One region of the Nocardioides daedukensis genome, then DNA from elsewhere that is predicted to be linked to it. Evidence: riboswitches for the same ligand, from Rfam matches in the RefSeq annotation. Region 1 holds a riboswitch; the other holds the start of a gene.
What was found. Region 1 has a riboswitch for thiamine pyrophosphate ahead of BJ980_RS16430 (thiamine phosphate synthase). Riboswitches for the same ligand answer to the same signal wherever they lie in the genome.
Positions count from the first base shown of each region.

Region 2: another riboswitch for thiamine pyrophosphate. It lies ahead of BJ980_RS09425 (thiamine ABC transporter substrate-binding protein); the one in region 1 lies ahead of BJ980_RS16430 (thiamine phosphate synthase).

Region 1 covers NZ_JACCAA010000001.1:3,373,201-3,377,610, reverse strand. Annotated here, with positions in the region: gene BJ980_RS16445 (thiazole synthase) at 1-697, opposite strand, end outside; gene thiS (sulfur carrier protein ThiS) at 694-885, opposite strand; gene BJ980_RS16435 (FAD-dependent oxidoreductase) at 879-1,895, opposite strand; gene BJ980_RS16430 (thiamine phosphate synthase) at 1,895-2,473, opposite strand; TPP riboswitch at 2,471-2,581, opposite strand; gene BJ980_RS16425 (HNH endonuclease signature motif containing protein) at 2,738-4,410, shown strand, end outside.
Region 2 covers NZ_JACCAA010000001.1:1,888,288-1,892,697, forward strand. Annotated here, with positions in the region: gene BJ980_RS19280 (ABC transporter permease) at 1-1,306, opposite strand, end outside; gene BJ980_RS09425 (thiamine ABC transporter substrate-binding protein) at 1,282-2,343, opposite strand; TPP riboswitch at 2,339-2,448, opposite strand; gene BJ980_RS09430 (class F sortase) at 2,599-3,219, shown strand; gene BJ980_RS09435 (oxidoreductase) at 3,223-4,398, opposite strand.

The sequences.
Region 1 (4,410 bases):
CGCCGCGGGCCGCCAGTCCGCCCTGCACCCCGAGCCGCAGGGCGCGTGCCATCGCCACCGGGTCTTCGGCCCTGGTGATCGCGCTCGCTGCCAGCACCGCGGAACATCCCAGCTCCATGGCCAGCGCGGCATCGGAGGCGGTGCCGATGCCCGCATCCAGGACGACGGGTACGTCGACCGCCGCCACCACCGATTCGATGGCGTGCGGGTTCAGGATTCCCAGCCCGGAACCGATCGGCGAGCCCAACGGCATCACTGCGGCGCACCCCGCGTCAGCAAGCCTGCGGGCCAGCACCGGGTCGTCGTTGGTGTAGGGCAGGACGGTGAATCCCTTGCGGACAAGGGATTCGGCGGCCTCGAGGAGCTGGGTTCCGTCCGGCATCAGGTTGGTCTCGTCACCGATCACCTCGAGCTTGATCCAGTCGGTCCCGAGCGCCTCCCGCGCCAGCTCGGCGGTCAGGATCGCCTCGCGGGCGCTCAGGCAACCGGCGGTGTTGGGCAGCACCGGGACGCCCAGGCGACGGATCGTCGACAGCGGCCCACCCGCGGCGAGTGACGACGTACGCCGCATGCTCACCGTGACCAGTGCCGGCTCGGCGGCCTCGATGATCGGTGCCAGCAGTGCGGCGTTCGGCAGGCCACCGCTGCCCAGGAGGAGGTGGGAGTCGAACGCGCGACCGGCGATCTGGAGAGTCATCCGCCCTGCACCGCCGTCACGATCTCGATCCGGTCCCCGGAGACGAGGCGTCGGTCCGCGATCCTGGGTTGCGGCACGACCTCGCCGTTGAGGGCCACCGCAGTTCCGCGGCGCTCGGTGGGCAGGAGTGCGGTGAGGGGTGTCCCGTCGGCCACTTCCGTGGCGGCTCCGTTGAGGGTGATCAGCATGGATTTCCTTCCTGGCTTGACGATTCGAAGCGAGATGGGTCGAGTGCGGAATCGGGTGGCGCGCCCTCGACGGCGTCCGCGACCAGCTGCGCGGCGAGAGGGGCGAGAAGTACGCCGTGCCGGAACAGACCGGCGGCAAGGACGACGTCGTCGCGTCCCGGCGCGCGCCCGATCAGCGGGAGGTGGTCCGGACTGGCCGGCCTGTCCCGGGCGATCGCCTCGGTGAAGGTGGCCCGGTCCAGGCCCGACAGGAGGGTGCGTGCGTCCTCGATGAGCGCGTGGATCCCGCCGAGCGTCACCTCGGGTGGGGCGTCGTGCTCCTCGCTGGTGGCACCGATGACGATGCCGCCTCCGGTGCGCGGCACGACATAGACCTGACGTCCACGCACCCAGCCCCTGACCGTGCGGGTGGGCGGGTCGACACAGTGGCCGCGGATGATCTCGCCACGCACACCGCGGACCAGGTGCGACCAGGGCTGCGGGAGATGCGCGCCCGTGGCGAGCACCATCTTCTCCGCACCGAAGGCCTCCGCGCCGATGTCGGGAACGACGTCGACCCGACGGCGCAGGGCGCCGACCACCGCGCGTGGGTCGACGCTGTGGTCGTCGGCCAGCAGGAGTCCGCCAGCGACCCGTGGGTGCAGTCGGGGTTCGAGGGCGCGCACGGCCGTGTTGCCGAGCAGCTCGGCCGTGCCCAGGAGCCGGGCCTGACGTTCGACCTGCTGCAGGTCCCCGCGGTCATGGCCGACGAGCAGGGTGCCGGTGCGATGCACGGCCACGCCGAGCCGCTCGGCGTACTCCGCCCACAACGCCATGCTCCGCAGCCCCAGCCGCAGGATCTCCTCCTCGCCGTGCCAGACCTCGCTGCTCGGGCTGAGCATCCCGGCAGCGGCATGCGACGCCCCGGCACCCGGGGTCGGGTCGATGACGGTGACTTCGTGCCCGCGGCGGGCGAGCTCGTCGGCGACGGAGAGGCCGATGATGCCCGCGCCGCGCACCAGCACCCGCATCAGGACACGGCTTCGACGAGTTCCCTTGCGGCACGTAGTGGGTCCAGATGTCGCCAGATGGCACCGATCGCGGCCACGCCGTGTGCTCCGGCCCGGCGTGCGGCCCCGGCGGTGGTGGCGTCGATGCCACCGATGGCGATCAGCGGCAGGATTCCGGAGGCCTCGCGCAGCGCATTCACGCCCAGCGGGTCCGGCAGGCCGGTCTTCGTCGTGGTGGCGAAGATCGGTCCGAAGCCCGCATAGTCCGCTCCGTCGGCCCGGGCCTGCCTGACTTGGCGAGCGCTGCGGCAGGTGGCGCCGATCAACAGGCGTGGCGCCAACTGTCGGGCGGCGGCGACCGGAAGGTCCGAGGCCCCGAGATGTACGCCGTGAGCTCCCGCGGCGAGGGCCACGTCGAGGCGATCGTTGACCACCACACAGGCCCCGGTGGCCAGGGCGGACTCGGTCGCGGTGCGGAGCTCGCGGGTGGAGGCGGCCTTGGCGCGGACCTGGAACCCGTCCACTCCGAGCGCTGCCATCTCGGGCAGCAGGGTGAGGTCATCTGTGGTGTCGACCAGGCAAAAAAGTCGTGCAAGCACGGAACTGCTCCTCGCTTCCTGCGCCGGCATTACCCGGATCAGGTTCTACGGTCGGAGCGGCTTCAGCCCCATCTCAGCCCGCTGCCGCGAGCACCCGTGGTGGATTTGCCCCGACGATAGCGCAGGGGCTGGCGCCGGTCACGGCTGGTAGTTGAGGGGCACTGACCCGCGGCCACAAAACTTTCTTCGATTGGTGTCCACAGTTCGGGATATTGGCGCTGTTTCGGGGCTTCGTTGTCGGTGCTGCCTGATTGAGTTCTAGTCATGAACAACACCGCAGCCGCCACCACGTTCGGGGTCGAGGACCTCGACGGTGCTGCGCTGTGTTCAGAGGTCTCCGGGCTCTCGCGAGACGCCCTCGCAATCGCGGCACGGCGCTACGCGGTGGCCCACCAGTGGTGCATCACCCACCCGCTCCTCGATGACGGCGACGCTGCCACGTTCGGTGACGTCAGGCTGCCGGGCCTGTCCGGATGCGACTCCCGCGTCGGCGGCGAAGGAACACCCGGTGTAGCGGTCTTCGCCGTCGAGGCCTACGCCGCCACCGCAGGCCTGTCCACCGGAACCGCGGCACAGATCCTCTCCGACGCCCTCGACCTACAGCACCGCCTGCCACGCACCTGGGCCCGAGTCGTGGCACTGGAGCTGCCGGTCTGGACCGCGGCCCAGATCGCCCGCGACACCACCCGGCTCTCCCACAACTGCGTCAACTGGATCGACCAGCAGCTCGACGGACGGGGATCGTATGGGTGGAAGCAGATCCAGTTCGTCATCCGGCAAGCCATCGCCACCTTCCACCCCGAACTGATGAAGAAGGCCGAGACCGGCAAGGACGACTGGGACGTGCGCGTGAACCACGACGCCGGCTACGCGCCCGGCACCTCACGACTGGACGCGATCGGGGACAGCCTCGACCTGGAAAAGTTCCACCAGCTGATCAACGACGAAGCCACCACCCTCGGTCGCCTGGGTGACCCCGACACCCACGCCCAACGCAAAGCCAAAGCACTCGGCGTCATCGCCGACCGGCACGCCACCTGCCAGGACACCCTCGACCTCAGCGCCAGCGACCAGGCCGACGGAGGAGCGGGTGATCGAGCAGGGCGAGCAACGAGCCCGGACAGTCGAGACCACACCCCCAACCCCACTGCACAAGAGTCCGACGGTGCTGCCGGTCTGCAGCGCAGCCCGCTCACTCCCGAGGACTGCCCAGCCGACTACACCAAGGATGCGGTCCTCGACGCGATGGCCACAGCCCGAGCCGCAGCAGAAACAGCCGGGAAAGAGACTGGATCTGGCCGCCGCAGCCCTTCCGCGAACGGCACCTCCGATGGCCGCGACGCAGGCGGCCAGGGACATGCACCCAACGGTGGCCTGGCCGCCGCACTCGCCGATGCACAAGCCACCGCAGAAGCTGCCTTCGACGCCGCAGCCGCAGCCCGCGCCGCCTCCGTGGCGGCCGGATTCGGCGACCCGATCCACCCCACCACCGGCGCACCGCTCCCCGCGACCCGGTCCTACGTCACCGCCAAGCTCCACCTCCACTTCACCCTCGCCGACATCATCCGCACCCTGCGCGGCGACCTCGACCCCGACACGAAAGTGGTCGACGCCGGCAGGCTCGGAGCCCAGCTCCTGAGCCTCGTCCAGGACTGGCTGTCCCGGCTCGGATCAAACGCCCGGATCACACCCGTGATCGACCTGACCGAAGCCTGGGCCGTCGACCAGCACAACCCACCCGAGCGGATGCGCGAACAGGTCCAGCTCCGCGACCAACACTGCGTCTTCCCCTACTGCACCATCACCGCCAACCGCACCGACCTCGACCACATCGACGCCTACGACCCCCACGGTCCACCCGGGCAGACCAACCCCGACAACCTCGCCTGCCTGTGCAGGAGCCACCACCGGATGAAAACCTTCGCCGGCTGGACCTA
Region 2 (4,410 bases), 1.5 Mb from region 1:
GCACCAGGGTCCGGACCACCAGTGGCAGCGCCACCAGTGCCTGCGCGATCGGCACCAGCAGGGCCGAGTCGCGGAAGTTCACCGGTGGCTCGTCGAGGGTGATCAGGAAGCCGAAGCCCAGGGTCACCGCGGACACACCCAGCGGCAGCATGAAGAAACCGTCGAGCACACCGCGCATTCGGCGCTCGGCCGTCGAGTGCGAGCGACGGGTGACGATCACCGAGACCAGCAGGCCCAGCAGCAACGCCATCCAGGTCGCGTCGACCGCGGTGCGCAGCGAGTTGAGCAGCGCGTCGAGGACAGATGCTTCGACCAGGCTGCCCTCCCCCACCGTGCCCAGCGAGCGATAGTTCCCCAGTCCCCATCCCCCCTGCACCCGGAACGAGCCGGCCACCAGGTCGAGGACCGGTGCGGTCACCAGGAGCATTCCCAGCCCCATGATCCCCAGCGCCGGGAGGTCGCGACGACGGATCGCCACGGGTGCGACCGCTCGACGCTCCACCGACGTGCCACTGCCCGAACGCGCGCGGTGTGCGGCGTACAACAGGAGGGTGACGACCACGAGCTGAAGCAGGCACAGCGCCGCGGCCGCCGGCAGGTCGAAGAGGGTCGTGGTGAGCAGGTAGACCTCGGTCTCGATCGTCGCGTAGCGCAACCCGCCGAGGATCAGCACGACGCCGAACGCCGTCGCGCAGAAGAGGAAGACCACGCTGGCCGCCGAGATGATCGAGCCGCGCAGTGCGGGCAGGGTCGCGGTCCGGAAGACCTGCCACGGCGTCGCGCCGAGGGCGGCGGCCGCCTCACCGGATCGCGGGTCGAGTCCCTCCCAGGCGGTACCGACGGTGCGCACCACCACGGCCAGGTTGAAGAAGACCATCGCGGCGATGATCGCTACCGGGGTGCCCTCCAGGTCGAGGGCCGCGAGCGGGCCACCCAGCAGGTGCTTGAAGGCGATGCCGACCACGACGGTGGGCAGCACGAACGGCACCAGGAAGAGCGCACGCAACACGGTGCGACCCGGGAAGCGGAGCCGGTGCAGGACGTATGCCGTGGGGATGCCGAGGGCGAGCGTGGCCAGGGTGGCGACGCTCGCCGACCAGACGGTGAACCACAGGACGCGTCCGACCCGGGGCCGGCCCAGCACCTCGAGCACCGCAAAGGGCGAGAAGTCGCCGTCGGGCCACAGGCCCAGGGCGAGCATCCCGCTGACGGGGAGCACGAAGAAGACGCCCATCACCAGGACCGGCACGAGTGCCAGCCCGGCAAGGGCGCTCAGTCTTCTCAACGGCTGGTGATGTCCGTCCACTCGGAGAGCCAGGCGGACCTGTTCTCGGCGATCTCTGCGGGCGGCACCGTGTAGGGATCGCTCGGCTGCTCGGCGAACTTCTCCCACGCCTCGGGCAGGGCGACGCTGTCGTCGACCGGGAAGACGTACATGCTGTCCGGCAGGGCCTTCTGCACGTCCTCGCTGAGCAGGAAGTCGATCAACGCGCGCGCACCCTCGGGGTTGTCCGCGTTGGCCAGGACGCCGGCATATTCGACCTGCTCGAAGCAGGTGTCGAGCAGGGCTGCGGTCGTCGTCGTGCCGTCATCGGTGACGGTGAAGGCCGGCGAGGTGTCGTAGGAGACCACGATCGGGCGCTTGCCCTTGTCGCTGGCTCCGGTGAAGTCACCCTCGTAGGCGTCGCTCCAGCCCTGGGTCAGCTTGGCCCCGTTGGCCATCAGCTTCTTCCAGTACGCCGGCCACTGGTCGCCGTACTCCGCGATCGTGGCGAGCAGGAACGCCATCCCCGGTGTGCTGGTCGACGCGCCGGGGATGACGAAGAGGTCCTTGTACGCCGGCTCGGTGAGGTCGGCGAGCCGCTTGGGCGCCTTCAGGTCCTTCTCGGCGAACCAGTCGAGGTCGACGTTCACGCAGACCGATCCGTGGTCGACCGGGACCATCATCTCGGCGCCCTCGCCCTGGATCCGCAGGCTCTCCGCGCCAGCCGGCAGCTCGGGCTCGTAGGCCTCGAAGACCTTCTCCTCGATCGCCCGGGAGGCGAAGGTGTTGTCCACACCGAAGGCGACGTCGCCGGTGGGGTTGTTCCGGTTCAGCGCGAGCTCGTTGGTGAGCGTCCCGCCGTCGCCGGCCGCCTTCACCTTGAGCTGGTGGCCGGAGTCCTCCTCGAACTGCTCGATGAGCTCCTTGGGCAGGTTGAAGGACGAGTGGGTGACCAGGGTGACGGTGCTGCCGCCCTCGTCGTCGTCTCCGCCCCCGACGAGCGAACAGGACGACAGCGTCGCAGTCGCCAGGAGGGTGGCTGTGGCCGTGGACAGTGCAGTGCGCAGCGCGCGGTTCATCGTTTCTCCGACTCCCTTCGCCGGTGCTAACCGGATCAGGTCCTGAGGGTCTGCGGCGGTTCCGCACTCTCAGCCCTCCGTCGGAGGGCTCCCCTGTCTGTGCTTGGCAATCTACCCGGTCGGCGACTCCGCGTTTGCGACACCCCGCGACGTGGGGCAGTGTGTGATGAACCGGCACCGCGGCCGGGCCACCTGGGGAGGGGCCAGACAGATGAACAGAAAAATGAACGGTCAGCTGAACGGGTACTGCGCACAATGACTCGCACCGCTCGGGCCTACGCCGTGGCAGCCGTGATCGCCCTCGCCCTGCTGATCGGACTGGCCGTGGCCGTCAACCCGTTCGGGGACGACTCCGCGTCGCCGCCCGGCTCCGTCGCACCCACCGCGTCCGCGACCCCGAGCCTGGCCCCCACCCCGAGTGTGCGGCCGCGCACCGCCACCGGGCCCGGCAGACCCGATCGCATCCTGATCCCGGCCCTCGAGGTCGACTCGCCCGTGGTCCCGATCCGGTCCAAGAACCGGGTGCTCGACCCGCCGGCCGATGCCAACGTGATCGGGTGGTGGAGCGAGGGCGCCAGGCCCGGCGCGAAGCGCGGCTCCGCGCTGGTCACCGGGCACACCATCCACACCGGCGCCGGCGCCCTCAAGGACCTGGAGAACCTCAAGGACGGTGACGCGGTCAGCGTGCACACCGACAAGGGCAACATCGACTACGTCGTCGAGGACGTCCGAGTGCTCACCAAGGAGGAGCTCGCCGCCCAGGCGGAGACCCTCTTCGACCAGACCAGCGAGGCGCGCCTGGTGGTGATCACCTGCGAGGACTGGGACGGCTCGTCCTGGCAGAGCAACGTCGTGGTCACCGCACTGCCCAGCTGAGCCTCACCGCCCGGCGAGCACCGGGCAGTGCGTCCCACCGATCGCATAGATGGTCGGCATGCACCGGTTGCAGTGGATGCACGCGCCGGCTCCGCCGACCTCCCCGGCCAGCCTGTTGACCAGTCCCGGCTCGAAGAGGAGCGCGCGTCCCATCGCGACGTAGTCGAAGCCGAGCTCCATCGCCTTCTCGATCGTGGCGCGCTCGTTGATCCCACCGAGCAGCATCAGCGGCATCTGGACCGCCTCGCGGAACTGGAGCGCCTTCTCGAGGAAGTAGGCCTCCTCGAAGGGATATTCCTTGAGGAAGCCCTTGCCGACGGTCCGCATCCCCCATCGCACCGGGAGCGGCATCGACGCGGCGAACTCCTTGAGCGGGACGCCGCCACGGAAGAGGTACATCGGGTTCATCAGGGAGCTGCCGCCGGTGAGCTGCAGCGCGTCGAGGGTCCCGTCGGACTCCAGCATCTGCGCGAGCTCGATGCCCTCGGGGGTGGTCAGGCCGCCCTTGAACCCGTCGCTGAGGCTGCTCTTGGCGATCACCGCGACCTCGTCGCCGACCTCGTCACGGACCGCCTGGGCGACTTGGCGTGCCAGGCGGGCACGGTTCTCCAGCGAACCGCCCCAACGGTCCTTGCGCCGGTTGAGGGCGGGGGCGAGGAAGGAGGAGATCAGATAGCTGTGGCTCATGTGCACCTCGAGCACGTCGAACCCGGCGTCGACCAGGATGCGCGCGGAGGCGGCGTACTGCTTGGTGATCCTGGCCAGGTCGGCCTCGCTGGCGGTGCGGATCATCTGCATCGACAGCGGGCTGGGCATCCGGCTGGCGGCAAGGGCGTGTACGCCGTTGGAGCGGCCGTTGGCGACCGGCCCGGCGTGGCCGAGTTGGGCGGAGATCGCCCCGCCTTCGGCGTGCACCGCGTCGGCCAGGCGGGCCAGGCCGGGCGCGGTGCGTGGACCGATCACCAGCTGCTCGGCGTGGGTGCGGCCCTCCGGAGCGACGGCGCAGTAGGCGACCGTGGTCAGTCCGACTCCGCCGGCGGCCATGGTGCGGTGGAAGTCGATGAGCGCATCGGAGACGACCCCGTCGGGGGTGCGCCCCTCGAAGGTCGCGGCCTTCACGACCCGGTTGCGGAGGCGGACCGGGCCGAGGGTGGCGGGGGCGAACGGGTCGGGGATCATGGGGACTATGCT